4 regions of the Leisingera sp. NJS204 genome follow, and region 2 is predicted to be linked to each of the others. Evidence: riboswitches for the same ligand, from Rfam matches in the RefSeq annotation. Region 2 holds a riboswitch; each other region holds the start of a gene.
What was found. A riboswitch is a leader RNA that binds a small molecule or an ion and turns the genes downstream of it on or off. The one in region 2 is predicted to bind cobalamin.
Positions count from the first base shown of each region.

Region 1: it holds a riboswitch for cobalamin, as region 2 does, so the genes downstream of both, ETW24_RS00375 (DUF4198 domain-containing protein) here and ETW24_RS05645 (ABC transporter substrate-binding protein) in region 2, are expected to answer to the same signal.
Region 3: it holds a riboswitch for cobalamin, as region 2 does, so the genes downstream of both, ETW24_RS03345 (hypothetical protein) here and ETW24_RS05645 (ABC transporter substrate-binding protein) in region 2, are expected to answer to the same signal.
Region 4: it holds a riboswitch for cobalamin, as region 2 does, so the genes downstream of both, ETW24_RS15900 (TonB-dependent receptor plug domain-containing protein) here and ETW24_RS05645 (ABC transporter substrate-binding protein) in region 2, are expected to answer to the same signal.

Region 1 is NZ_CP035417.1:73,824-80,818, reverse strand. Features, by position in the region: partial or broken gene ETW24_RS00395 (energy-coupling factor ABC transporter ATP-binding protein) at 1-639, opposite strand, end outside; gene ETW24_RS25145 (energy-coupling factor transporter transmembrane component T family protein) at 626-1,111, opposite strand; gene ETW24_RS24605 (hypothetical protein) at 1,409-1,567, opposite strand; gene ETW24_RS00385 (hypothetical protein) at 1,564-2,001, opposite strand; partial or broken gene cbiM (cobalt transporter CbiM) at 1,998-2,614, opposite strand; gene ETW24_RS00375 (DUF4198 domain-containing protein) at 2,625-3,410, opposite strand; cobalamin riboswitch at 3,552-3,766, opposite strand; partial or broken gene ETW24_RS00370 (IS3 family transposase) at 3,885-5,094, shown strand; gene ETW24_RS00365 (hypothetical protein) at 5,163-5,312, shown strand; tRNA gene ETW24_RS00360 (tRNA-Met) at 5,320-5,396, opposite strand; rRNA gene rrf (5S ribosomal RNA) at 5,443-5,557, opposite strand; rRNA gene ETW24_RS00350 (23S ribosomal RNA) at 5,781-6,995, opposite strand, start outside.
Region 2 is NZ_CP035417.1:1,145,021-1,152,015, reverse strand. Features, by position in the region: gene ETW24_RS05660 (AMP-binding protein) at 1-36, shown strand, start outside; gene ETW24_RS05655 (ABC transporter ATP-binding protein) at 225-986, opposite strand; gene ETW24_RS05650 (FecCD family ABC transporter permease) at 983-2,032, opposite strand; gene ETW24_RS05645 (ABC transporter substrate-binding protein) at 2,029-3,039, opposite strand; cobalamin riboswitch at 3,182-3,374, opposite strand; gene ETW24_RS05640 (DeoR/GlpR family DNA-binding transcription regulator) at 3,578-4,357, opposite strand; gene ETW24_RS05635 (ABC transporter substrate-binding protein) at 4,541-5,512, shown strand; gene ETW24_RS05630 (quaternary amine ABC transporter ATP-binding protein) at 5,619-6,641, shown strand; gene ETW24_RS05625 (ABC transporter permease) at 6,638-6,995, shown strand, end outside.
Region 3 is NZ_CP035417.1:659,432-666,426, reverse strand. Features, by position in the region: gene ETW24_RS03355 (alpha/beta hydrolase family protein) at 1-291, opposite strand, end outside; gene ETW24_RS03350 (TetR/AcrR family transcriptional regulator) at 376-966, shown strand; cobalamin riboswitch at 985-1,207, shown strand; gene ETW24_RS03345 (hypothetical protein) at 1,318-1,722, shown strand; gene ETW24_RS03340 (protein-tyrosine phosphatase family protein) at 1,802-2,332, opposite strand; gene ETW24_RS03335 (DNA polymerase III subunit gamma/tau) at 2,527-4,335, shown strand; gene ETW24_RS03330 (YbaB/EbfC family nucleoid-associated protein) at 4,528-4,872, shown strand; gene ETW24_RS03325 (GNAT family N-acetyltransferase) at 4,935-5,426, opposite strand; gene recR (recombination mediator RecR) at 5,610-6,209, shown strand; gene ltaE (low-specificity L-threonine aldolase) at 6,292-6,995, opposite strand, start outside.
Region 4 is NZ_CP035417.1:3,258,933-3,265,927, forward strand. Features, by position in the region: gene ETW24_RS15885 (ABC transporter ATP-binding protein) at 1-37, opposite strand, end outside; gene ETW24_RS15890 (FecCD family ABC transporter permease) at 34-1,017, opposite strand; gene ETW24_RS15895 (ABC transporter substrate-binding protein) at 1,014-1,844, opposite strand; gene ETW24_RS15900 (TonB-dependent receptor plug domain-containing protein) at 1,854-3,737, opposite strand; cobalamin riboswitch at 3,894-4,102, opposite strand; gene rpsA (30S ribosomal protein S1) at 4,703-6,385, opposite strand; gene ETW24_RS15910 (NAD(P)H-dependent oxidoreductase) at 6,662-6,995, opposite strand, start outside.

The sequences.
Region 1 (6,995 bases), 1.1 Mb from region 2:
ATAAGCTCGCGGCCCTTCAAGCGATATCCTCCAGGAGCAATCTGTTTACGGAATTCCTGGTCATGGCTGACCAGAAGGATTGCCTGATCAAGCCCTTTCAGGATCCCGGCCAGCCGCGCGTAGTTGTCCGGGTCCAGTGCGTTTGTCGGCTCATCCAGAATAAGCACCGCCGGCTCCATGGCCAGTACCGTGGCCAGTGTCACCAGCCTCTTCTCGCCGCCGACAGTTTGTGGGTCACCCGGTCGCGCAGGTGCATCAGTTCCAGGCGGGTCAGCACGCTGTCAACAATCGCCAAGGCATCCTGTTTGGATTTGCCCAGGTTGAGCGGACCAAAGGCCACATCCTCGGCCACGGTCGGGCAGAAGAGCTGGTCGTCGGCGTCCTGAAACACAAAGCCCACGCGGCGGCGCATCTCGTGAAAATCCGCTTCCGCCATGCAAGGCTTGCCAAAGGCGGTGACGGTGCCGCTGGCGGGAACAAGCAGCCCCATAATGATTTCAGCAGTGTCGATTTTCCGGCGCCGTTGGGCCCGGAAATCGACAGCCGTTCACCAGCGTTCAGCCGCATCGAGGCGCCTTCCAGCACCGGATCAAGCCCTGGGTAGGCAAAGTGGATATTGTTCAAATCAAGAAGCGGCATAGGCGGCCTCCGCCCAGATCAGGGCAGCAAGTGCGGCGGACAACGCCGCGGCAAACAGCAGGTCGGACCGGTTGAAACGAAAATCCTCCAGCAGGATGATGCGGCCGGAGAACCCCCGGCATTTCATCGCCGCCAGAATGCGCTCCGACCGTTCGATGGAGCGCACCAGCATCATGCCAACCAGATAGCCATAGCTGCGGTAGGTGTGCCAATTGGTTCCGGGTCGGAAGCCGCGCAGCTTCATCGAGGTGCGCAGGCGCTGGTATTCCTCGCGCAGAACGTCGATGTAGCGGATGGTGAACATCATCAGGTGCACCAGCCGCTCCGGCATCTTGAGGGCAAAGAGCGCGTGGCCCATGGTTACCGGCTCCATCGAACCCACCAGTGTCATAACCGCAAGGATCACCGCATTGGCGGTAAGGGCAATCTCGGTTGCACGCCACAGGCCTTCCCAGCTGGCCTCCAGCCCCAAATGGACAGGGCCGGGTTCCCGGCACTGTAAAGGGCAGCAGCACCAGCATGAAGATGATGAAACTGTCCATCATCGCCATCCGTTTCAGCGTTTTCCGGGGCGGCAGGCCAGAGAAGGCCAGCAGCCACATAGACAGGCCGAGAGCGGCCGCCAGAACCCAAAGATTGCTGAGCGAGACAACCACCACCGCATAGGCTGCCGTCATCACGATGCGCATCCGCGGGTCAATTGCTGTGACCTTGGCGTGGAAGGTGCCGAAACCGCCGAGCGGTTTTTCCTCGCCCGTCAGAACATAGGTCATGCGCTGCTGCCGATCTTGCGGCGTGCGGCAATGTAGAAGCCCAGCCCGAACAGGCCGCAGATATAGCCGATGCCGCCAAGCACGGATTGAAAGTCCGACTTGTTCTTGAACGCTGTCAGCTCCTGCCGGAGCGGGCGCAGTTCATTGCGCATCATGGTGGCAAGCTCGGAGCGGGTTTGATCGGAGAGGCCCGCGGACCCTGCCGCCGCCGGCGCTGCAGAGGTGTCCGGACAGCAGCCGCTGAAACTGCTGCCGCGCCCGGGCTTTGCCCAATGATCTGCGCGACCTCCGCACCGTCCATCATCATCTCGGCCACGTGGCCAGCACCCAGATCGCCGCGGAAGATATGTGTCACAGGCTCCGACGGGGTGAACAGGAAAAAGCCGTCACTGTCGGTTCTGGACTCTCCCAGCTTGCTGCCGGCCGCGTCAAAGATCTCAATCAGCAGGTCCGCGGCCATGTCACCGTTGGAAAAGCCCACTTCGCCTTCAATGTCGGAACCGGACGGAAAGACAGCTGAGATAACATTGTGTGCCATCACCGGGAGCGGCGCCAGCAGTGCAAGGATCAGAATGCAGGAGCGGATCATGCAAGGCTTCCTTTTGTGTCGAAAAACAGCTCGGGCTTCACACGCCGCGCCAGGAAAATGGCAGCGCCGGACAAAAGCGCTTCGATGATCACCACCGGAATATGGGAAAAGAACACCAGTTTCGCGGCCAGGATAAACTCATCGCCGGACAACATCAGCGAGACTGCAACAGCAAGTGTTGTGGCAGCAATGGCCGCGCCGCCGCCGATACCGCCCCAGATGGCGCCCTGCAGAGGCGAGCCGCGGGCCACCAGCGGTCGGAATATCAGCCCGACCAGAACTGCAGGCAGGGCGATGTTCACGGCGTTCACGCCCAGCACGGTCAGCCCGCCAAAGCCAAAGAACACCGCCTGCAGCAAGAGGCCGACAAACAGGGCCGGAAAGGCCGCCCAGCCCAGAACCAGCCCGCAAGCCCGTTCAGGATCAGATGAACCGAACTCGGCCCGATCGGGACATGGATCAGGGAGGCCACAAAGAAACTGGCCGAAAGAACCCCCGCCGCCGGAATACGTTCCAGCGGCAGGCTCCGCAGCCCCATGGCGATACCGCCGACGGCGGCAACCGCGCCGCCGATCACAACCGGATTCGACAGTGCGCCGTCTACGATATGCATGGCGCTATTCTCACTTCAGCTCTTCAGCGTGGATCCACAACACAGCGTCCTGGCTGAGTTCCTTGCCGTCATGCTCAGTCGCCGGGCCGGAGCCGAGAGCAGCAAAGCCCCAGTGGCCCGCTTTCGGAATGCCAAAGGAAAAGACGCCATTCTGGTCTGCAATCGCAACGATGGCGCCGCCGGACATCGGCTGAACCGTCGGGTTGGTTGTGGAAAAGGCCGCAAGGTCAGGCTCTGATGCCATGAACTCAACCTCGATCTCGGCGCCCGGAACCGGCTTTCCATCCGCCAGCACCTGACCTGAGAAGGTAGAGCCGACAATGACGTTATAGGGCTTGTTCAGCGGCAGGATCTCGGTTTCCAGGCCCACCGGCTGATCCCAATCGGTGGGCAGGGTGTTGCGGTTCAGCACGACTTTGGAAATCTGCTGAATATAGATGTCTTCGCTTTCCTCATAATAGGGCGCGGGCACAGTCACCACCACATAGTCGCCCGAGCGCTTGACCGGAACCGACGCCCTGTAGGCGGCGGCTTCGTTCTCCGCGCCCTTGAATGTGGCCGGTTCCAAGCGGTCCGAAAGATCAACCTTTTCGCCCTTGTGAACCATAAAAAATTCTTCGGGTTTGCCCATGTCCATCACATGGCCGTTTTCCAGCGGGTGCCAGAACACCAGCCCCATCGGCACATCGCCGGGCTTCCCGATTAGCACGTTTTCAGTGTAGTTCAGCTGGAAATGCGCCGATGCGGTGACCGGCAGGGATACGGCCAGAGCTGCAGCCAGATAATTCAGTTTCATTTCGTCCTCATTCGACGACACAGGCGCACCTGCAATCAGGAATGAACAACGGGGAGAGTGGCACGGAGAAGCCTGAACGGCAGCCGCGCCAGACGCGCACCCCGGCGTCCGGTGGAAAAGGGCAGACACTCCGCTAGCGAAGTCTTTGTCCTGTGTCCGGCAGGTCTCCTGACTCGCGGGTCTTGGTTCGGCTGGCCTTCCCGGGAAAGATCCCAGTGGCATGTTCAGCGTCACTCACCGCTCACAGTTGCGGGGGCAGTCACGGATTTGGTCCCTAATGGGTACGCCGCACCGTGTTCCCTATTTCTTCCGCTGCGCATTGAAACACTCGCGGAACCGGTCACACTTGCTGAATGGCAAAACCATTTTACTGAGTCAAGCTTCCCGTCTTCTGTTCAATTGCCGAATGAGTGGACGTGTCGCGGTTTGATGCCGCTCCTTTGATAGCATTTATTGCAGCAAAGGAGACGAACTATGGGACTGAAACGGACAGAAGAATTCCGGGCCGATGCGGTGCGGATTGCGCTGACGAGCGGGCTGAGCAGGAAGCAAGTGGCCTCTGATTTGGGTGTTGGCCTTTCGACCCTGAACAAGTGGATCACAGCGCATCGCGACACCGAGGTGGTATCCGACAAAGACCTCGACCTTGCCCGAGAGAATGAACGGCTTCGACGGGAGAACCGCATTCTCAAGGAGGAGAGGGAGATCTTAAAAAAGGCAACGCAGTTCTTCGCGGGCCAAAAGCCATGAGGTTCAGGTTCATCGAAGAACACACTGATACCTTCAGCGCCAAGCGGATGTGCAATGTGCTGGATGTCAGTGAGCGCGGTCTACGGGCCTATCGCAGCCGCCCGGCCAGTCAAAGGCAGCGCACTGACATGGTCGTTCTGGCGCATATCAAGGAACAATCTCGCCTCAGCCTGGGCAGTTATGGCCGCCCACGGATGACCGAGGAACTGAAGGAGTTGGGCCTGAACATTGGCCATCGTCGCGTCGGGCGTTTGATGCGTGAGAATGGCATCCGTGTCGAACGATCTAAGAAATACAAGGTGACGACCATTGCCCGGCAGACGATTGCGAAGCAATCAGCCGAGAGGGGGACAGCAACCACGCCTTCAACATCGCACCCAATCTGCTGAACCGGGATTTCTGCGCAGATGCGCCCAATCAGAAATGGGCAGGTGACATAAGTTACGTGTGGACGCGCGAGGGCTGGCTCTACCTGGCGGTGATCCTTGATCTGCATTCCCGGCGGGTGATCGGTTGGGCCATCAGCAATCGGATGAAGCGGGACTTGGCGATCCGGGCGCTGAACATGGCTATAGCCTTCAGATCACCGCCTATGGGCTGCATTCATCATACGGATCGTGGATCGCAATACTGTTCTCATGACTATCAGATAATCCTGCGACAACACGGGTTCAGCGTGTCCCCCTCTCATGCATGTAAACATGCACTGCCGGGGCAGTGGATGAGCGGCAAGGGAAATTGCTACGACAACTCGGCGGTCGAAACGTTCTTCAAAACGATCAAGGCAGAGCTGATCTGGCGAAGGTCGTGGCCAACGCGTAGGGCCGTTGAACTGGCCATCTTCAACTACATCAATGGCTTCTACAATCCGCGACGGCGGCACTCAGCATTGGGCTGGAAAAGCCCCGTCGCATTCGAACGGAAAGTGGCCTAAACGAGCACTTGGAGCGGCACGAAAACGGGACACGTCCAGAGTCACTGCGCGCATTGGTGGAGCGGATCGTGCTGACGCCTGCGGCGGCGGGCGCTGGCCTGGATCTGACGCTGGAGGGGGATCTGGCCGGGCTGTTGCGGCTGGCGTCGGTTGCGGAAGGCCTAAACACGAAGAAGGCCCCGGATGGTAGATCCGAAGCCTTTGATATGTCAGGTTAATTAGTTCTGGTTGCGGGAGCAGGATTTGAACCTGCGACCTTCAGGTTATGAGCCTGACGAGCTACCTGGCTGCTCCATCCCGCGTCAGGTTTTTTTGAGACCGTATTGAGAGATTATTGGATTTTACTAGGTTTGGCGGTGACCTACTCTCCCAGGGCTTGAGCCCAAGTACCATCGGCGCGACAGTGCTTAACTTCCGGGTTCGGGAAGGGACCGGGTGTTTCACTTGTGCTGTAGCCACCAAACCAAGAAAAATCCAATTCCGACGGCCTTGCGAAGCAAGGCTGGCGAGCGGCAGGCAGCGTATTTGCTTCAGCAAATGCGCGAGATGCCGCCCGGTTGCTGTGTCACCGCCGGGTGGCGGCAGGCACGTGCAACTTGCGTCGGTTACAATCAACGTTGTCCAGGTCTTGTATTATGGGATGTGTTTGCTTGTTTGGTTTTGAGTAACACTGTCTGTTACTGGATCAAATCAAGCCTATCGGGCGATTAGTACCGGTCAACTGAATGCATTGCTGCACTTACATCTCCGGCCTATCGGCGTGGTGGTCTTCCACGGCCCTCAGGGATACCTTGTTTTGAGGGGGCTTCCCGCTTAGATGCCTTCAGCGGTTATCCTGTCCGAACATAGCTACCCTGCACTGCTGCTGGCGCAACAACAGGTCCACCAGTGGTTCGTTCACCCCGGTCCTCTCGTACTAGGGGCAACTCCTCTCAAGTATCCTACACCCACGGCAGATAGGGACCGAACTGTCTCACGACGTTCTAAACCCAGCTCACGTACCTCTTTAAACGGCGAACAGCCGTACCCTTGGGACCTGCTCCAGCCCCAGGATGAGATGAGCCGACATCGAGGTGCCAAACACTGCCGTCGATATGGACTCTTGGGCAGTATCAGCCTGTTATCCCCGGCGTACCTTTTATCCGTTGAGCGATGGCCCTTCCACTCGGGACCACCGGATCACTATGGCCGACTTTCGTCTCTGCTCGACTTGTCAGTCTCGCAGTCAGGCTGGCTTCTGCCATTGCACTCAACGAGCGATTTCCGACCGCTCTGAGCCAACCTTCGCGCGCCTCCGTTACTCTTTAGGAGGCGACCGCCCCAGTCAAACTACCCGCCACGCAGGGTCCCGGATCCGGATAACGGACCGCGGTTAGATATCAAGAGTGCGAAGGGTGGTATCTCAAGGGAGGCTCCACCGCGACTTGCGTCACGGTTTCGATGCCTACCACCTATCCTGCACATCACAATCCTGATACCAGTGCGAAGCTGTAGTAAAGGTGCACGGGGTCTTTCCGTCTAACCGCGGGAAGCCTGCATCTTGACAGGCAATTCAATTTCGCTGAGTCGATGTTGGAGACAGCGGGGAAGTCGTTACGCCATTCGTGCAGGTCGGAACTTACCCGACAAGGAATTTCGCTACCTTAGGACCGTTATAGTTACGGCCGCCGTTTACCTGGGCTTCAATTCGGAGCTCTCACCCCTCCTTTTAACCTTCAGGCACCGGGCAGGCGTCAGACCCTATACGTCGTCTTGCGACTTCGCAGAGCCCTGTGTTTTTAATAAACAGTCGCCACCCCCTGGTTTGTGCCCCCGGATTCCACTTGCGTAGGACCCGGGCCTCCTTCTCGCGAACTTACGGAGGTATTTTGCCGAGTTCCTTCAACATCGTTCTCTCAAGC
Region 2 (6,995 bases):
CGCAACAAAATCCTTGGGGAGATCACCAATAGCTGAACGCCCCAGGAACCCTCGCCCGCAAAATTATGAGAAGGTCAGTTATTCTGCCTCAATGTTTCGCGCGCGAAACATCCGGTCAGCAGTGCTGACCGGTCCGCCGCGCGGCAGCGCGGCGCCGGACCCAACGGGCGCGGGGTCTTCGTCAGGAGACCCGGCAACGGGCGGGAGTGCAGCATCGCAGCCGCTCACGCCAGATGAAAGGACAGGAACGGTCCTGCCCCGTCCGCGTCACGGATCCAGCGGGCCTTGATCCCGAAAATTTCCGATACTGTATCCGGGTTCAATGCTATCTGCGGTGTGCCCAGCGCCACCAGGCGTCCGCCCGACAGCACCGCCACCCGGTCGCACATCAGCGCCTGATTCAGATCGTGCAGTGCCACGACGGTGGTCACTTTCAGGTTCCGGATGCAATTCAGGATCGACAGCTGGTGATGAATATCCAAGTGGTTTGTCGGCTCGTCCAGCAGCAGCAGTCCGGGCCGCTGCGCAAGTGCGCGGGCGATGTGCAGCCGCTGCCGTTCACCGCCGGACAATGTGGCCCATTCGCGGCTGGAAAACCCCTCCATTTCCACCGTCTTCAGCGCGTTTTCCACATGCAGGCTGTCTTCGCTGCTCCAGGGTCTCAACGCTGACAGCCAGGGCGTCCGCCCCAGTTCCACCACCGACCGTGCGGTGATGCGCTCGGCGGTATCAGACTGCTGCTCAACAATCGCGGTCCGCTGGGCGACCTCTCTGCGCGTCAGCTGCGCCAAGGGTCTGTCCGCCAGCAGAACCTCGCCATGCGACGGGCGTGCCAACCCCGCCAGCAGGCGCATCAGCGTGGACTTCCCGGACCCGTTCGGACCGACCAGCGCCAGGGTCTCTCCCGGCTGAACCATCAATGAGACATCAGACAGCAGCAGCTTGCCGCGGATGGAGTAAGACAGGCTGCGGGCTTCGATCTTCATCGCGCAGCCCTGTTCCCGCGTACCAGGATCACCGCAAAGGACGGCGCCCCGATCAGGGCGGTGACAACGCCAATTGGCAGCACCTGGCCAGGGATTATGATCCGGGACACGATGTCGGCGCCAATCAGGAACACCGCGCCGGTCAGCGCCGCGGCCGGCATCAGCCTGCGATGCCCTGGACCGACCAGGAACCGTGCCGCATGAGGGATCACCAGGCCGACAAAGCCGATGGAGCCAACGATGGACACCATCACCGCTGTGGTCAGCGCGGTAGCAAAGATCAGGATAACTTGCACCCGCCGCACCGGAACACCCAGCGAGGCCGCTGAATCGGTGCCAAAGGTAAAGGCATCCAGCGCCCGCGCATGGAACCGGCAGACGACCCAGCCCGCCAGCGCCAGCGGCACTGCCAGCCACACATCCGGCCAGCGCACCCCGCCCATATTGCCCATCAGCCAGAACATGATGCCGCGAGCCTGATCGGCGTTGGCGGATTTTGCGATGATAAAAGCAGTCAGCGCGTTGAACAGCTGCGAGCCTGCAATGCCCGCCAGCACGATCTGCGCTGCCGCAGCGCGGCTGCCGCCTGCTCCGGCGGCCCGGGCCAGAACAGCAACAAAGCCAAAGGCCAGCAGCGCGCCGTTAAAAGCGCCAAAGGACAACGACAGCGCACCGCCGCCAAGCCCTGCAATGGTCACCGCAACCGCCCCGGTCGAGGCGCCGGCGGAAATGCCCAGGATATAGGGATCCGCCAGCGCGTTGCGCAGCAGGGCCTGCAGCACCACGCCCGCCACCGCCAGCGCCGCCCCGCAGGCCCCCGCCACCAGCGCGCGCGGCAGCCGGTAACTCCAGACAATGCCTTGATCTATCGGATCAACCGGCAGCCCTGCCCCGGCCAGCTTATTGGCCAGAACAGACAGGACAAGGTCGGGCGCAAGCGCGGTTTCCCCGATCATTGCGCCTGCCAGAACCGCTGCAACCAGCACCGGCAAGGCCAGGCACGCGCCCTTGACGCCCTGCCATGTGATTGCAGCGGCTGCACTCACTGGCTGGTGCCGATCACGCTGAGTTCAGCAGCCAGATCCTCCAGCGCCGGAATGGCACGGATGGTGGCATCCATCGCCTGGGCGTCCATCACAACGATGCGGTTGTTCTTGACTGCATCCATCTGGCTCGCCACCGGATCATTGCGCAGGAAGTCCAGCTTTTTCTCGAAGTCATCCGCGGCAAAGCGGCGGCGGTCCATGCGGGCAATCACAATCACCGTCGGATTGGCCTTGGCGATGGTCTCCCAGCCGACCGTCGGCCATTCCTCGTCGGTCTCAATGACGTTGCGCAGCCCCAGCTGCTGCATCATGTAGCCCGGCGCGCCCTTCTCGCCTGCCACAAACGGATCGCTTTCCATTTCCGGCGAAGAGAACCAGAACACAGCGGAAGCATCTTCCAGTGCGACCTTCTGCGCCTTGGCAACAGCTGCCGCCTCGCGGGCCTTATATTCGGCGACCAGCTCGGCGCCCTTATCGGCTTCGCCAAAGATCGCCGCCAGTTCCTCGATCCCCTGATACAAGCTGCCGGTGGTGAACATCTGCGTGCGGGTGCCGTCGCCGCCGGTGGTGTTGTCCTTGCCGACGCAATCGGCGGGCATCACATAGGTCGGGATGCCCAGATCATGAAACTGCTCGCGCTTGGCAACAACACCTTCGGGGCCGACGTGCCATTCGTACTGCGCCGCCACCAGGCCGGGGCGTTTGGCCACGACGCTTTCAAAGCTCGGATCGTTGTCGGCCAGACGGTCGATCTTGGCATTCAGGTCCGCGTATTCGGGCAGCACGTCGTTGAACCAGACTGAGGTGCCCAGCACCTTATCGCCCAGCCCCAGCGCGTAAAGCACTTCGGTCGCCGCCTGGCCAACCGTCACCGAAGACGCTGCCGGCGCCTTGAATGTGACCGACTGGCCGCAGTTTTCAATGGTCAGCGGAAAGGTTTCGCTGGCCGCCGCAGCCTGTGCGGCAGCGATGAAGGAAAGGCCGATCAGGCCGGAACGCAAAAACATGATATTCGATCTCCATGTGTCAATGACCGGAGAACGGGTGAAAGGGCATTGACCGGTAAGGCTGAGGGTCTGCCCCCCGCTTGCGGCACCGGAAAACGGCGGCGCATCTTACCGGCAACCTCCCCGGACAACCCCGCCCGGTGTCTTTCGGTTTTCACCGGCAGGTCTCCTGACTGGCGGGTCAATGACTGCGCCGTCTTCCCGGACCGTTTTGGCCCAGTGACGTCATGGCACAGCTCTCGCCGCCTACAGTTGCGGGGGCAGTTCCGTTTGGCGCCGGCAGGCACCGCGGATTCCCTCTTAGCCCTTTCGGGACCGGTAAAGCGCGGGTAGCCCATCCCTTTCGCTGCGGCAAGAAAAAGTTACTTTGCAGCAGAAATTCTGCGAACCGGGCACAGCAGGCAGCCTATGGAGGACGGTTTCCCAAGCCACGGCCAGATGGAAATTTCCAGCACAAGCTGCTCCAGGGATGGGGCACCCATCGGCCGCAGCTGCAACATCGTGGCTGCAAACTGTCCTGAACCATACCGCAGCCCCGTTACTCGACCACGATCAGATCGGTATCCATCGCCTTGAGCATGTCCTTGACGGCCTGCGGCGGCTGCGCGTCCGTATAGAAGACTTCGAATTTGGTATCCTTGCCGACCGACACCGGCGCGCGCTTGTTGAACTTGTCATGATCGGCCACAACAATCCGGACCTGCGCATTGGCCGCCGCGACACGGGCCAGATTTGCCTCTTCGAGATCATGCAGCATGAAGCCCTGTTCGGCATTGATCGCCCCGGCCGAAAAGATGGCAAACTGCACGTTCAGCCGCCGCACCAGATCCAGCGCCTCGGCCCCGAAGGCACCGCCGTCATGCGGGCGCAGCTCGCCGCCCGCCAGAAACACCCGGTTGTTATTGCGCGAGGCAAGCGCATGGGCCACCAGCACGGAATTGGTCACCACAAAGAGGTTTGACCGCTGCCGCAGCTCCTGCGCCACATAAGCGGTGGTGGAACCGACGTCCAAAAAGACCGAATCCCCGTCGCTGATGGTCTTGGCCACCTCGATGGCCAGACGCTGCTTTTCTGAGGCGTGGGTATCCATCCGGTTTTGCAGCGGCAGCTCGTTCACATCCTCAATCAGATGCACCCCGCCGTGCACCTTGCGGACCGCTTGGGCATCCTCCAGCGTGCGGATGTTTCGCCGGATGGTTTCATTCGACACGCCCAGCCTGCCGGCCAGATAGCTGACCCGGCAGGACCCCCCCGCCTGCTGCAGCGCCCGCAGGATTTCCTCTTCACGCTGATTGGTGGTCTTGCGGCTTTTGGTCATTGGGCCTCCTGTTGCGTTGCTACGTCAGAAAGCCACAAAAAACAACACATGAGCCGTTGATGCGGCGTTGACAGCCTCAAATCGCTCAATTTTTGAGGTTAATGTGGCTTATTGTGGTTTTTTATTGACTGACAGACACAACCGCCGCACCATCACAGCAGGCGACGCCAAGAATCGCACAAAATGCCACATATCAGGGAAGTCCTTATGCTGAGAAACTTCAACGCTTTGGGAGCCGTGGCGCTGACAGCCGCCGTTTCCGCTTCATCCGCCTGGGCCGCCGAGTCCTCCGACCCCATCAAACTGACCCTGCACGACTGGTCCGGCCAGTTGATCAACACCAAGATCATGGGCAGCATCCTGCAGGAAGCAGGGTATAACGTCGAATATGTCCAGGCAGACTATATCGCGCAGTTTGCCGGGCTGAAGACCGGCGATCTGCATCTGGCGATGGAAATCTGGGAAACCACCGGGCGCGAGGCGCTGGACGACGCAACCGCCTCGGGCAAAGTGGTCAATGCCGGCGAAACCGGGCTGATGGCGATCGAGGAATGGTGGTACCCCGCCTATATGAAAGACCGCTGTCCCGGCCTGCCCGACTGGCAGGCGCTGAAGGACTGCGCCGAGGAATTCGCAACGGCGGAAACCTCTCCCTACGGGCGCTATGTCGGCGGCCCGGTCACCTGGGGCGGTTTTGACGAAGAACGCGTCGAGGCGCTGGAGCTGGAATTTGAAGTGGTCCACGCGGGCACCGATGCGGCGCTGTTTGCCGAACTGGAATCCGCCTATCAGCGCCAGGACCCGATTGTCCTGTGGGTATATGTGCCGCATTGGGCTCCGGCCAAATACGACGGCGAATTCGTGGAATTCCCGCCCTATTCCGCGGAATGCTACGCCGATCCTGCGGCGGGGGTGAACCCGGATCTGGCCTATGACTGCGGCAAGCCGCGCGGCCCGATCTGGAAAGCCGCCTGGGCCGGGCTGCCGGAGAAATGGCCGGGCGCCTATGAGATCGTGCAGTCCTACCAGATTACCAACGAAGAGATGAGCGCCATGGTCGGCAAGGCTGATCTGGACGGTGTTGATATCGATACAGTGGTGTCGGATTGGATGGCCGCAAACAAGGACCGCTGGTCCGGCTGGGTCGGCAACTGATCTCACTCCCCGGGGCTGCTGCACGCTTTCAGGCGGCCCCGGCCTTTTCCCCTGTCCCGTCAATCAGCCCGGCCGCATTCCGCGGACCGGTTCAGGAACCGCATTGATGCCCCCCAAGACCAAACTCTCCTGCCGAAATGTCTGGAAGCTTTACGGCGCCAATGCCGAGGCGTTTTTGAACGGCAACCCGTCCCCCAGCGGCGCAGAGATCCGCAAGGCGGGTATTATCGGCGCTGTTCGCGATGCCCGCATCGACATTGCCGAAGGCGAGATATTTATCATCATGGGGCTGTCCGGGTCCGGCAAGTCCACTCTGGTGCGCTGCCTGTCGCGGCTGATCGAGCCGACCGGCGGCCAGGTGCTGTTTGACGGCGTGGATCTGCTGACCGCCAGCGCGCGCGAATTGATCGAAATCCGCCGCCATAAGATGGGCATGGTGTTCCAGCACTTTGCCCTGCTGCCGCATCTGACCGTATTGCAGAATGCGATGTTCCCGCTGACGGTTCAGGCCGTCCCCAAAGCCGAGGCGGAGGCCAAGGCCCGCGAGGTGGTGGAGCTGGTCGGTCTCAAGGGCCGCGAGGATTACTACCCGCGCGAGCTGTCCGGCGGCCAGCAGCAGCGCGTCGGCATTGCCCGCTCGCTGGTGACAGAGCCTGATCTGTGGTTTCTCGACGAACCGTTCTCAGCGCTGGATCCGCTGATCCGCCGCGAGATGCAGGACGAATTCCTGCGCCTTCAAGCCCGCTTGCACAAGACCATCGTCTTTATCACCCACGACTTTGAGGAAGCGGTGCGTCTGGCCGACCGGATCGCCATCATGAAGGACGGCGAAATCATCCAGATTGCCACGCCCGAGGAACTGGTGCTGAACCCGGCCACAGATTATGTCGCTGAATTCACCCGCCATATCCCGCGCTCCAAGGTGCTGACAGTGGGCGGCATCATGACCCCCGGCACCGGCGGCGAAGGCACCCCGGTACTGCAATCTGCGCGGGTGTCGGAGGTGGCCGAGCAGATTATCGTAGCGGACGCGCCGCGCCCCGTAAGTGACGGCAGCGGCCGGATCGTCGGCAGTATCGGCCGCCAGGCCGTTGCCCGGGTGCTGTTTGGAACAGGGGACGCAGCATGAAGCCGCGCCTGCCAGCACAAGCCGCCGCCGCCTGGGGGCTGGTACTGGCCACGATCCTGCTGGGCTGGTTCGGCCGCGACCTGGCCAAGGCGCTGGATGCGCGCTGGCTGGTCAAATGGCCCTCAGGATGGGTGATCCCGTTCAAAACCCATATCTCCGCAGGCATGACCTGGCTGGTCGAAGACGCGGCCATCGGCCCGGTGTCCTTCACCGATGCCACCCGCGCCCTCGCCTGGCTGATCGAACAACCCTATGAGCTGATGCTTAGCCTGCTTGCGCATGGCTTTCTATTGGGTTCCGGCCCGGATCAGCAGATCCTGCTGCCTGCCATCAGCTGGATTGCCGTCACCGCCG
Region 3 (6,995 bases), 490 kb from region 2:
CAGCGCCCATTGAGCCATTGTCGCATCGGAACGGCGCGGATGGCCCCGCGCCGAGTCTCCGAAATCCCGGTAGTCATAGGTCAGGCAGGCCACCTGCTGCTCTGCTGCCAGCCAGCGTGCGAAATGCCGGTAATAGCGCTGCGGCACCCCGGTTGCGCCATTCAGCACCACTGCTGCCCGCGCCTGCCCCGCCGGGTGGTACAGCCGCCCAGCCAGCAAGTGGGTGCCGGATGCAAACTGCAGTTCTTCCTCGCGGATAACCGCGGTATGTCCTGCGCTTTTATCCAGCATGGCAACCTCCTGAGTCGATTGGCCTAGACCGATTGGTCCAATCCATCTCTGGACCAATCGGTCCAATGCTGTCAAGCTGCCGCCATGAATGACGTGACGACAGCCAAGGCGGGCGGAACCAGCCCGCCCCCGACCCGCGAGCGGCTGATCCGCGCCGCTGCCGGCCTGTTCCGCAACAAGGGCTACAGCGGCACCGGACTGGCGGAATTACTGGCAGAGGCGGGGGCGCCCAAGGGCTCGCTCTACCACCATTTCCCCAGTGGCAAATCCGACCTGGCCCTGGCCGCGGCGGACTGGGCGTCAGGGCAGATGCTGCTGCTGATCGAGGCGTCTTTCACCCCGGCGCCCACCTTCCGGGAGGGGGCCAAGACGGTCTGCTACAAACTGGCGAAACTGTTTGACAAGCAAGGAAAATGGAGCGGCTGCCCGGTCTCTGCCACCCTGTTCGAAGGGCCGGAGAACGAGGCGTTCCACCAGCACGCCGCGCATCTGTTCGAGGGCTGGATTACTGAAACCACCCGCCACGCCCGCCGCCTGGGCCTGCCTGAACCTGAGGCCCGCGCGGCGGCGGAGAATTTCTATATCCTGCTGCAGGGCGGCTGGCAGCTGGCACGGGTGCGGCGGGACTCGAATGTGATCCGCGGGCTGTATTTGCAGATGCAGAAAAACGATTGACGACTCAGGCGTCCTGCCGCTACCGCTTGTGGCGATGGTTCCCGAGCCACAGAATCTTGTGTCCGGGATGAAAAGGGAACACGGTACGGCCCGCGCAAGCTGGCCAAGTCCGAGACTGCCCCCGCAACTGTAAGCGGCGAGCGACCCCGATAGAGCCACTGGCCCCTCAATACGAGGCCGGGAAGGATCGGGAAAGCGACGACCCGCAAGTCAGGAGACCTGCCATCGGACGTGTAACTCGAACCCGGGCGGGGTGTCCGGACAGGGTCTGATGGCTGCGGCGGCTGTGATCCGTCTTTCATCCGGTCTCTTGTCCCCCAAACCCCCGTGCCACGCGCGGAGGGCGCAGATATGATGTGGACCGACAAGACGCATTTCTATGCGGCAACAGATTGCAAGTATTTGGGGCGCCCCTGCCCCGCGGCAGAGCGGATGATCGCCAAACTGGCCGAAGCGATGACCAAGGCCAAGCCGCTGACCCAGGAGGATTTTGAGATCACCGGCACCACCGCGCTGGACGGCTGCCCGCGCAACTGCCCGGCGCAGTTTGCCGCCAGCCATGACCGGATCCGGCTGTATTGCGACGTCGGTGAAGAGGCGCCGCGCGAGGGGCTGGACCGCTTTGCCGATGCTATCCTGAGCCGCGACGGTATCGGTTTTGCCGCGTCCAAGCTGGACACCCGCCCCTGCGCGCTGATGGAGGCGCTGCCGAAAACCGCCGAAGCACGGCAGGCGGAACAGATGCTGGCGCTTTAACTGAATACCTGAAGAATGCTGCCCGGCTTATCGGCCGGGCGGTGCAGTATCTCTTTGCAGTGCGCCTCTGGCGGCTGTTCTACGGTGAACAGGCCCAGTGCAATTGGTCCTTGGTTTCCACCGCACAGGGCCGTACCGCCCGCAGCCGGGCCAGCGCCTGCGCCGGGGATTCGCCGCATTCGATCATCAGCCGCAGCACCGCCATGCCGGACCGCCCGCAGCCGCCCCTGCAATGCACCAGCACCCGGCCGCCGCCGCCCAGTGCTTGCCGTGCAGACCGGCTGGCCGCCGTCCATTTCGCCGCCACAGCGGGCGGCGGCACCTGGAAATCCGGCACCGGCAGATGCAGCCAGCGGCAGGCCATGCTTTGAATATCAATCCCCAGCCGCGGCACATCTGCGGCTGCGTGCTCGGCCTCGGTGGTCATTGAGATGACCAGCCCCGGTTTCCACTGATAGATCTGGATCAGGTCGTTGCGGTAATCGCCTCCCGCACCGGGCAGCGGGCATAGCGCCAGAATACCGCCGCCTGCTGACAGCGCGTGGATGGTCAGGCCTGCCGGCGCCGCGCCGTCCGGCGCCGCAGGTTCCGGGATATCCTCAGTTCGCATACCGCCTCCTTAGCCGCTGCGTTCCTGCATTTCCCCCGCAGTCTCCTGCCTTTGCAGCCTAGCGGTTAAGCAGGCAATCCCAAAGCTCTTTTGCGGCCCCGGACCAGCCCAACGGCGGTGGACGAACGGGCTGCGCTTCAATACCCTGCGCGCAACGCGGAGCACCCCGCATCCCGAATCCGGTACGAGACATCATGAACGATACCCCCAGCGGCACCTCCGGCACATCCGGCCAATCCCAATACCAGGTTCTGGCCCGCAAGTACCGGCCCGAAACCTTTGCCGATCTGGTGGGGCAGGACGCCATGGTGCGGACGCTGAAAAACGCCTTTGCCGCTGACCGGATTGCCCAGGCTTTTATTATGACCGGCATCCGCGGCACCGGTAAAACCACCACTGCGCGGATCATCGCCAAGGGCATGAACTGCATCGGTGCAGACGGCCAGGGCGGCCCCACCACCGACCCGTGCGGCCAATGCGAGCATTGTACCGCGATCATGGAAGGCCGCCATGTCGACGTGATGGAGATGGACGCGGCCTCGCGTACCGGCGTGAATGACATCCGCGAGATCATCGACAGCGTGCAGTACCGTGCCGCCTCGGCCCGCTACAAGATCTACATCATCGACGAAGTCCACATGCTGTCGACCAGCGCCTTCAACGCGCTGCTGAAGACACTGGAGGAACCGCCCGCGCATGTGAAGTTCATCTTCGCCACGACTGAGATCCGCAAAGTGCCGGTGACCGTGTTGTCGCGCTGCCAGCGGTTTGATTTGCGCCGGATCGAGCCGGAAGTGATGATTGCGCTCTTGCGGAAGATCGCCACCGCCGAGGGCGCCCAGATCGCCGAAGACGCGCTGGCGTTGATCACCCGCGCCGCCGAAGGTTCCGCCCGCGACGCTACCTCGCTGCTGGATCAGGCGATTTCCCATGGCGCCGGTGAAACCTCTGCCGATCAGGTCCGCGCCATGCTGGGTCTGGCCGACCGCGGCCGGGTGCTGGACCTGATGGACATGATCCTGCGCGGCGATGCGGCGGCCGCGCTCACTGAACTCAGCGGCCAGTATGCCGAAGGCGCCGACCCGCTGGCGGTATTGCGCGATCTGGCCGAGATCACCCATTGGGTCTCGGTGGTGAAAATCACGCCGGATGCGGCGGAAGACCCCACCGTCAGCCCGGATGAACGCGCCCGCGGCAAGGCGATGGCGGATGCGCTGGCAATGCGCGTCCTTACCCGGATGTGGCAGATGCTGCTGAAGGCGCTGGAGGAAGTCGCCGCGGCACCAAACGCTATGATGGCCGCCGAGATGGCGGTGATCCGCCTGACCCATGTGGCCGACCTGCCCAGCCCCGAAGAACTGATCCGCAAGCTGAAGGACACCCCGCCTCCGCCGCCGAATGGCCCCGGCGGCGGTGCGCCGATGCAGGGCATGGGCGCTCCGGCTTTAGGCGGCAGCGGCGGCGCTTCCGGTCATGGCGGCCAAACTGGTCCCGCAGGCGGCGCGCCAGTGGCACATGGCGGCGGCGGCACTATGGCGGCACTGGCGCCGCAGGTCAGCTCAGCACTGGCGCGCTATCCGTCCTTTGAACATGTGGTCGAGCTGATCCGCACCAATCGCGACGTGAAATTGCTGGTCGAGGTCGAGGGCGGCGTGCGTCTGGTCTCCTACCAGCCGGGACGGATCGAATTCACCCCATCCTCGCAAGCGCCGCGCGACCTGGCGGCCCGGCTTGGCACGGCGCTGCAGAACTGGACCGGTGCGCGCTGGGTGGTGTCGATCGCGCCGGACGGCGACGCAGCCACGATTGCCGAGGTCCGCGATGCCGCCGAGAACGCCCTGCGTGAGAAAGCCGCCGCGCATCCGCTGGTGCAGGCGGTGCTGGAAAGCTTTCCCAAGGCAACGATCAAACGCATCCGCACGGCGCAGGAGCTGGCCGCCGAAGTCGCCGCCGAGGCCCTGCCCGAGGTGGAGGATGAATGGGACCCGTTCGAGGACGGGTGACAAAAGCGACCCCGGGCATCGCCTGACCTTGGGTGGCCGCGATGACGCTTTCCTTGGGGGAAGGTCAGGCGCTGCCCGGCCTGTCGGCCGGGCGGAAGGGTGTTAAACTCCGGCACCGAGGCAATCCTCCCCTTGTTTCACGCCCTCGCGGCCCGTATCTGTGCCCCGAACCGGAATCTCAGGAGATGACAGATGCTCAAAGGCCTCGGCGGCCTTGGCGATATGGCCAAGATGATGAAATCGGCACAGGAACTGCAGGGCAAAATGGCCCAGATGCAGGAAGAGCTGCACAATGTAATGGTGACGGGCGAGGCCGGCGCCGGCCTGGTCAAGGCGACCGCGTCCGCCAAGGGCGACCTCAAAGGCCTGGACATCGATCCGTCGATCTTCAATGGCGACGACAAGGAAGTGGTCGAGGACCTGATCCTGGCCGCGATTAAGGACGCCCAGGCCAAGGCCGCGGAAAAGGCGCAGGAAGAGATGGCCAAGCTGACCGAAAGCATGGGTCTGCCCAAGGACATCAAGCTGCCGTTCTAAGCGCTGCCAGCGATGCCAATCTAAAGGCGGCCCGTCAGGAGCCGCCTTTTTCTTTGCCTCGTTCAAGCTGTTTCCAACCGGAATTTCAGAAAACGCTGCCCCTCATACAGCACTTCATCGGTTTGCACCGCGCCCAGCCGTGCCAGCGGCCGCAGATGGCGCCGCGTCGGCGGCAGCAGGAAAGTCACATGAGGGATGCGCGGATCGCGGCGGGCAAACGCCAGCGCTTGCCGGGCGATGGCCGGGCCCAGGCCAAAACAGCCGGGCCTTAGGACCAGCCCGAAATCCCACTCGTTCGCCTCTTTCTGAAAACCGCCCCAGCCAAGATATTGCCCCTTCTGCACAAACGCCCAATGACCCAGTCCATCCCTTTGCCAGCAGTTCTCCTTGGCGGTAACAAAGTCTCTGGCAGTTTCTTCGTCCCAGGCGCCTGTCAGCAGCGGCATATGCTCTGCCATCCGCGGATCTGACATGTGGCGGGCAATCTCCAGCGGCGCGATCCCGGTCAGCCGGGCAAAACGCACCGGGTGCTGGGTGTTGTCCTGCCGTCCCATTGCCGCCCCTTTTCTTTCCCGCGCAAGATGTGCTGCAACAGATACGCCCTGCCGCCCGCCAGCTCAATTGCCCTTACCCTTGCAGTTGCCGAAGCAAAACAAACCCTGAACATATTGCCGCCCTGCCCTTGCGCTTCACTGCTGCAATCAGCCTATATTGCAAGGCACACAAAGGCCCGGAGCATGATCAGAAATTCCACCAGCGATATCGAAGACCTGATTGCCTTGATGGCCAAGCTGCCAGGGCTCGGCCCGCGGTCTGCCCGCCGTGCGGTGCTGCATCTGATCCGCAAGCGGGCGCTGCTGCTGACGCCCCTGGCCGATGTGATGACCGAGGTCGCCGCCACCGCGCGCGAATGCCTCAACTGCGGCAATATCGGCACCAGCGAGATCTGCCCGCTTTGCACCGACCCGGAACGCGCCAATGGCGAGCTGTGCGTGGTCGAGGATGTCGCCGACCTTTGGGCGATGGAGCGCTCAGGCGACTTCAAGGGCCGTTACCACGTGCTGGGCGGCACCCTGTCGGCGCTGGACGCCGTGGGTCCGGAAGATTTGCGTATCCCGCGGCTCGCGGACCGGGTCGCAACCGAAGGTATCAGCGAGGTGATCCTGGCGCTGAACGCCACCATCGACGGCCAGACCACGGCGCATTACATCGCCGACCAGTTGCAGGGGCAGGTCAGGCTCACCTCGCTGGCGCAGGGCGTGCCGATCGGCGGCGAGCTGGACTATCTGGATGACGGCACGATCTCTGCAGCGCTCAGGGCGCGGAAAGAAATCTGACGGTGCGGCCGGGCGTGCAAAATTCTTCAAAGAATTTTGGCCGGAAAATTCGAATTTTCCGGAGCCACGCCCGCCTTTGGTTTCAGCAGTAGAAACTCTTTAGCCCTTGGACCGCGCGGTCCAATGGGCCGTTATCCACATCTTTGTGCAGCACCATGCGGATGGCGCCGGAACTGCCGCCACCGATTACAACGCCCTCAGATGCCAAATGCATCCGCAATGCATCATTGCGCCCGTCCCCCGGAGTGAAAAACACCATGTTGGTGGCCTGGGAAACCTCCCCCGCCCCCAAACCGCGCAGCACATCCGCCAGTTCCGCCGCGCGGTCATGGTCCTGCGCCAGCCGCGCCACGTTGTGCTCCAGCGCATAAAGCGCCGCCGCCGCCAGCACGCCTGCCTGCCGCATGCCGCCGCCCAGCATCTTGCGCCAGCGCCGCGCCTTGGCAATCAGGTCTGCAGGCCCCGCCAAAACCGACCCGGCCGGCGTGCCCAGTCCTTTGGAAAGGCAGATGGACACCGTATCCATCAGCCCGGCCAGCTCCGCTTCCGAACACCCCAGCGCCACCGTCGCATTAAAGAACCGCGCGCCGTCCAGATGCACCGCCAGCCCCGCCGTCCGGCCCGCCGCCGCCGCCGCCGCCATATCCGCCAGGGGCACTGCAAGCCCGTTATGGGTGTTCTCCAGCGACAGCAGTCGACTCACCGCCAGATGGCTGTCATCCGCCTTGACCGCCCCGGCAATCACCTCCGGGTCCAGCGCGCCATCGTCCCGCACCGGCACCGGGC
Region 4 (6,995 bases), 2.1 Mb from region 2:
ATGTGACAGCGAGGTTCCGGACTGAAAGCACGCTCATGCCAGCCCCTTCCGCGTCTTGTAGATCAGGTGCAGGAACAGCGGCGCGCCAACCAGCGCAGTGACCACCCCCAGTTTGAGATCCCGCGACGGCAGGATGATCCGCACAGCGATATCAGACAGTTGCAGCATGATGGCCCCGCCAAGCGCCGAGGCGCACAACAGCCGCGACGGCTGGCCGCCAACCAGCGGGCGCAGGATATGCGGCACCACCAGGCCAATGAAGCCGATAGCGCCCGCCACAGCAGTGGCGCCGCCGACAATGGCAGCAGTCCCGACCACCAACAGCAGCCGCAGGCGGTTCAGGTTCATCCCCATGGTCTGCGCCGCATCTTCGCCCAGAGTAAGCGCATCCAGACCCCGCGACAGCGTCATCAGGATCGCGGCCCCGGTCAGCGCAAACGGCAGCACCAGCCAGACATGCAGCATCGAACGGTCCGCCAGCGAGCCCATCATCCAGAACACGATCTCATTGGCGGCAAAGGGGTTGGGCGACAGGTTCAGCACCAGCGAGGTGAGCGCCGCCGCCATCGCCGAAATCGCGATCCCTGCCAGGATCAGCGTCAGCGAGCCGCCCTGCGGCCCGGCCAGCGCCATCACCAGAAACACACCCGCCAAAGCACCGGCCAGAGCGGCCAGCGGCAGGCCCAGGGTGAGGCTGGCCGCCAGTCCGGTGTTGATCGCCAAAACCGCCCCCAGCGCCGCCGAGGAGGACACGCCGATCAGTCCCGGCTCCGCCAGCGGATTGCGCAGATAGCCCTGCATCGCGGCCCCCGTCAGCCCCAGACCTCCGCCGATAATCACCGCCAGCAGCGCCCGCGGCAGCCGGATTTCGCGCATCACCAGCGTCAGCGGGCCATAGCTGTTGTCAAAAAGGGCCGCGAGGCTTTCGCCGATGCCCACATCCGCAGGCCCCACGGTCAGCGACAGAGGGAACAACGCCAGAACGGCCGTGGCAAGCATCAGCATCAGACGGGTCATTCCCGGCCCTCCTTTTCCAGAAAAATGCGGCGTTCCTCCGCCAGCGCCGCCACCGCGCGCAGCACATGCGGGGTGCCGCAGACCCAATCCGCATCGCGGATCTGCCCGGCACCGCTGCGGGCGGCCAGCTGCCGCACCACCGGATGCGCCAGATTGTCCTCGCTGCGGGAGGCGCGCGGATAGGGCGACGTGCCGATCAGCAGATCCGGCGCGGCCAACGCCAGCAGTTCCAGCGGCATATGACCGGAGTGCGCATAGCCCAGCTCATCCGCGATATTGCGCAGTCCCGCCGCGCGCAGGATTTGGCCCGCGAGGGTCATGCTGCCGGAAGTGAACCCGTTGGCGGCATAAAGCACGGCGCGTGGTGCCTCCGGCCCGGCTTGCTCGAACTTTTCCAGCCGCTGGTCATAGTCTGCCAGCAATGCGCGGGCCGCCTCTTCGCGGCCCAGAACCTGACCCATCTGCAGGATACGTGCGCGCACATCCTGCAGTGAGCTGGCAGGCTGGAACACCACCACCGGCACGCCAAGACGGCGCAGCATATCCGTGGTGGCAGGTGTTGAATAGGCGCCGGCAATCACCAGATCAGCCTGCAGCAGGTATATCTCCTCAGCCAGCCCGTGATTGACGGGATAAGCCATTGCCGCGTCAGCCATGGCCGAGGCGCGTGTGTCCCGCGCGATATAGGAGACCGAGGCCAGCTGGCCGGGGGCCGCCAGCAGCATCGCCAGCTGGTCGGCACAAAGATTCATCGTGACCACGCGCGACGGCCCGGCAATAGCACCGGTGGCGGCCCACAAAAGAGCCAGGACTATGCCGGGCAGCATGCGCATGGGTCAGAACGCGGCCCTTACGCCGATATAGGCGGCACGGCCGCGCTTGGCGTAGCCCCAGACGTCGGCGTAGTCCTCGTCGAACAGGTTGGTGACGCGCCCGGTCAGCACCACTTTGTCGGTCAAGTCATACTGGGCCGAGACGTTGACGGTGGTGTATTCCGGCAGTTCAGCAGTAGCAAAAGAGCCGAAAAACTGAGTATCCCAGTTGCCTGCTACATGGCGGACATCAGTCGTCACAGAGCCGCGGCCGTTGAAGGTTTTCAGAGTTGCGCTCAGCAGCAGTTCGTGCTCCGGACGGCGAACCTCAACCGAACCATCCGGGTTGGTGGCGTCCAGATAGGTGTAGGACAAGTTCAGATAGAGGTTTTCTGTGGCATCCAGGCTTGCCGCCAGCTCAACGCCTTTGCGTTCGCTGTCGCCTGCCTGATTGCGGTAGGAGAACGTGATTGCGTTCACCATGTAGCTCTCGATCTCTCCTGTCAGCGTCTCGTCGAAATAGGTCACATCAACCAGACCGCGCCCTTGCAGGAACGGCACCTCTACCCCGAAATCAAAGCTGCGGTTTTCCTCCGGCTGCAAGTTCGGATTGCCCAGGTAGGTGGTGGCGCCAAATGTACTGTTGGCAAACAGCTCAAAGTAAGACGGGTTCACGATCCCTGTCCCGGCGGAGCTGTGCAGCCGCACACCGCTGCCTGCGAAAGTATAAGAGGCACTGGCCGTCCAGCTGGTGGCATCTTCGAATACGCTGTTGTTGTCGTGGCGCACGCCAAGCTGCAGATCCAGGCCGTTGGCAAAGCTGCCGCGGTATTCCAGGGCAATCGAACTGGTTTCGCGCGCAAAGGCCGGGTTGGAACTGCTGGAATCCTCTTCCCATTCCAGCATTGCGTTCAAAAGGTGGTCTGCCTGATCCGCCGGCTGCCCGCCCAGGCCAAAGCTCAGCAGGTATTTTGCTGCTTCGGTCTTGGTCTCTGTCGGGGTGCCGCCATTGAAAGAGCGGTCAAAGTCAGTGCGTTCCAGCGACAACCGATGCTTCAGGCGGCCGCCCAACGTGTCCAGTTCGCCGTAGATCTGGGCCAGTTGCTCATCGCGGTCACTGATTTGCGTGGGATCATCCACGACATAGCTGGCCGCGTCCGTTGCGGTGAAAGAAGTGCTGTCGCTGTCATGGCGCTCATCCGAGGTGCGGACGTTGAAGCCAAGTTTCAGCCGGTCGGTGACGAGGTAATCGCCCTTCACCTGCAAGGTGCTGCGGCGGATGCCGTCCTCTTCACCACCATCGCCGGAGGTATCGTAGCCGTCGTCATTGTCATGGGCGAAGCTGAAGGAAATGCCGCCGCGCTCGGTCCGTGACGAGATCCGCGCCGACGCCCGGTAGCCGTCCGAACCCGCCTCGGCGCTGCCGCCATATTCGGTGCCGATGCCGCCGGTCCTGGTGATGATGCTGATCACACCGGCTGAGGCGTTGGAGCCGTAGAACACCGACTGCGGGCCGCGAATGACCTCGATCCGCTCGATATTGGCAGTGTCCAGGCCGGACAGAATGTACTCGCTGTCACCGCCAGAGGCTTCGACACCGTCGATCAGGATCAGCGTGTGATTTGCTTCGGCGCCGCGGATGCGGACCTGAGTGAAACTGTCGCCGGAGCCGTTCACCATCAGGCCGGGGACCGAACGCAGCGCGTCCTGCACGGTGCTGATACCGCGATCTTCGATTTCTTCGCTGGTCAGGACTGAGACGGAGCGGCCGTATTTCTGGGCCTCAATCGGCGTCAGGCCGCCGGAGACGATGATCTCCGCCAGGTCAGTGACCTCTGAATCCTGGGCGGTTGCTATTGCAGGGGTGACGGCCAGGGCCGCGGCCAGGGACAAGCTTGCCTTGCGCATATTCCATTCCTCCCGGCCCGCGCAACAAACGCAGGCCAAGTGACTGCCCAAGCGGGCAGTGTATTCGGGTCGGGTCTTTGGAAGGCACTGCCTCCGCAGACGGTGAAAACTGCCACCACTACGGAAATCCGTTATCTACGGCGCGCCCCGCACCGGGATAGGGTGATCATCCTGGCAGGTCTCCTGACTCGCGGGTCGAAGCTTTGCCGCGCCTTCCCGCCCCTTGGGGCAGTGGCATTTCGCAGCATTGCTCTCCGCTCACAGTTGCGGGGGCAGTCACGGATTCAGCGCCTGTTGGCTACACTTCACCGTGTTCCCTTTTACCCGGGTGGTTTCCCAGCCGGACCAGAATAGGCGCGACTTAGGCAAACCGGATTTGTTCTGTCAAGCGGAAGCAAACTCAATCGAGATTGCTATGGATTGACTGCAAGGTGAAATGAAAAAACAATTGTTTAAATTTATACACTTACGTCCGAGAACCTTCGTGAAGAAAATTCGGCTTTGAGCACCGGGGATGCGGCTTAAGTCCGAAAGGGAGTATGTCGAACCGCGGCCGATACTGCTGTTCAATCTCATGCGGGACCTATGAGGCGAGCTTTTGCAATGCAGGCAAGCCCGTCATTGCTCCTTTCCAGTGCCAGTTGAAAACTGGAAGGTTCACTTCCTGCGATTAGTGGCAAAAGTGTTTCCTCTTGCCCTGTCTGCTTGCAGCCGCGGTGAAGGAAAGGCGTCTGCGCGCCTTGGGCACTGCCCGCCAAAACGTCGCTGCACCATGCCTAACCCTCCGCACTTCCTTCTGCCATGCAGCGGGCGGTTTCCGGAAGTGCAGCGGGCCGTCGTGCTGCACGCGCGCCGCGAGAATCCGGCACTTCCGCAATGCGCTCGAACCAGCCCTCCCACCCAAGAAAAAAGCCCCGCAGACACCTGCGGGGCTTTCGTTTTCAGCAGCCGTGAGGCCGGGAAGATTACTCGTCGCCCGACTTCAGTGCGGCGCCCAGGATGTCGCCCAGCGATGCGCCGGAGTCCGAGGAGCCATACTGTTCCACTGCTTCTTTCTCTTCGGCAATCTCGCGTGCCTTGATCGACAGGCCCAGACGACGGGTCTTGGAGTCGACGTTGGTGACGCGGACGTCGACCTTGTCGCCAACCGAGAAGCGCTCGGGGCGCTGGTCGGCACGGTCGCGCGCCAGGTCGGAGCGGCGGATGAAGGACTTCATGCCCTCATATTCCACTTCGATGCCGCCGTCTTCGATCGCTGTCACGTTCACGGTCACGATCGAGCCGCGCTTCACGCCGCCAACCGCTTCTGCAAACTTGTCGCCGCCCAGAGCTTTGATCGACAACGAGATACGCTCTTTGTCGACGTCCACTTCGGAAACAACGGCCGAAACCATGTCGCCCTTGCGGTAGTTCTGGATCGCATCTTCACCGCGCTCGTCCCAGCTGAGGTCGGAGAGGTGAACCATGCCGTCGATGTCGCCGTCGAGACCAATGAACAGACCGAATTCGGTGATGTTCTTGACTTCGCCTTCGACCTCAGTGCCTTCCGGGTTGGCTTCGGAGAAGACTTCCCACGGGTTGCGCATGGTCTGCTTGAGGCCCAGGGACACGCGGCGCTTGGCGCCGTCGATTTCCAGAACCATGACGTCGACTTCCTGGGAAGTGGAGACGATTTTGCCCGGGTGGACGTTCTTCTTGGTCCAGGACATCTCGGAGACGTGGACCAGACCTTCGACGCCCGGCTCCAGCTCAACAAATGCACCGTAATCGGTGATGTTGGTGACGCGGCCCTTGTGGACCGAGGACAGCGGGTACTTGGCGCCAACCAGATCCCACGGATCTTCCTGCAGCTGCTTCATGCCGAGGGAGATACGGTGGGTCTCTTTGTTGATCTTGATGACCTGAACCTTGACGGTTTCGCCGATCGACAGGATCTCGGAGGGGTGGTTCACACGGCGCCATGCCATGTCGGTGACGTGCAGCAGGCCGTCAACGCCGCCCAGGTCAACAAACGCACCGTATTCGGTGATGTTCTTGACCACACCGTCGACCGCTTGGCCTTCGGTCAGGTTGCCGATGACTTCGGCACGCTGTTCGGCACGCGATTCTTCCAGGATGGCGCGGCGCGAGACAACGATGTTGCCGCGGCGGCGGTCCATTTTCAGGATCTGGAACGGCTGCTTCAGACCCATCAGGGGGCCCGCGTCGCGCACGGGGCGCACGTCAACCTGGCTACCGGGCAGGAACGCAACAGCGCCGCCCAGGTCGACAGTGAAGCCGCCCTTGACGCGGCCGAAGATCGCGCCTTCGACGCGCTGATCGTCTGCGTATGCTTTTTCCAGGCGGTCCCAGGCTTCTTCACGGCGGGCCATCTCACGCGAGATGACGGCTTCGCCGCGGGCGTTTTCAGCCGAGCGCAGGAAGACTTCCACTTCGTCGCCGACAGCGATTTCAGCAGCTTCGCCGGGATTTGCGAATTCTTTCAGATCAACGCGGCCTTCCATTTTGTAGCCGACGTCGATGATGGCCTGACCGGCTTCGATTGCCAGTACTTTGCCTTTGACAACCGAACCCTCGTCCGGAGTGTCCATTTCGAAGCTTTCATTCAGGAGGGCTTCGAAATCCTCCATTGATACGTTTTGAGCCATGAGGTCTCAGATTTCCTTTTCATACGGTTTTTCTGGCCATGCGGTTGTCTCCGCCGGTCTTGGTTCAGCCGCACAGGACGTGGCCCGGATCACATCTGATCAAACAAACACAAAGGGCCGAGGTGTGCCCCAGCCCTGCTCAGATGTGTCATCCGGACGTTGACCGCCCTTGTACCGACAGCGCGCGTATAGGCGGATTCCCGGGTGCGTGCAAGAGGAAGCTGATCAGAGCTGCGGCAGGCGGCCTGGATTGCCGCTTGCCGCATTGTTCACGCCTCAGGCGATTTCGGTCACGATGGTGTCGCGGGATTTGCGGACCTTTTTCATCGGCAGGAGCCAGTCGCCTTCTTCGGCGCGGGTGCCAAGCGGCAAGAGCAGGACCGAGCGCAGGCCACGGTCCTTGAGCCCCAGGATTTCGTCGATTTTTTCCGGCGTGAAGCCTTCCATCGGCGTGCTGTCGACCTCCAGTTCGGCGGCGGCGGCAAGGGCGAAGCCCAGCGCGATATAGGCCTGGCGGGCAGCGTGGTCGTGGTTGGTGCGCTCTTCACGCGGCAGATAGGTCGCCTTGAGGTTATCATAGTACTGGTTCAGCATCGGGATCTCGCCGCGC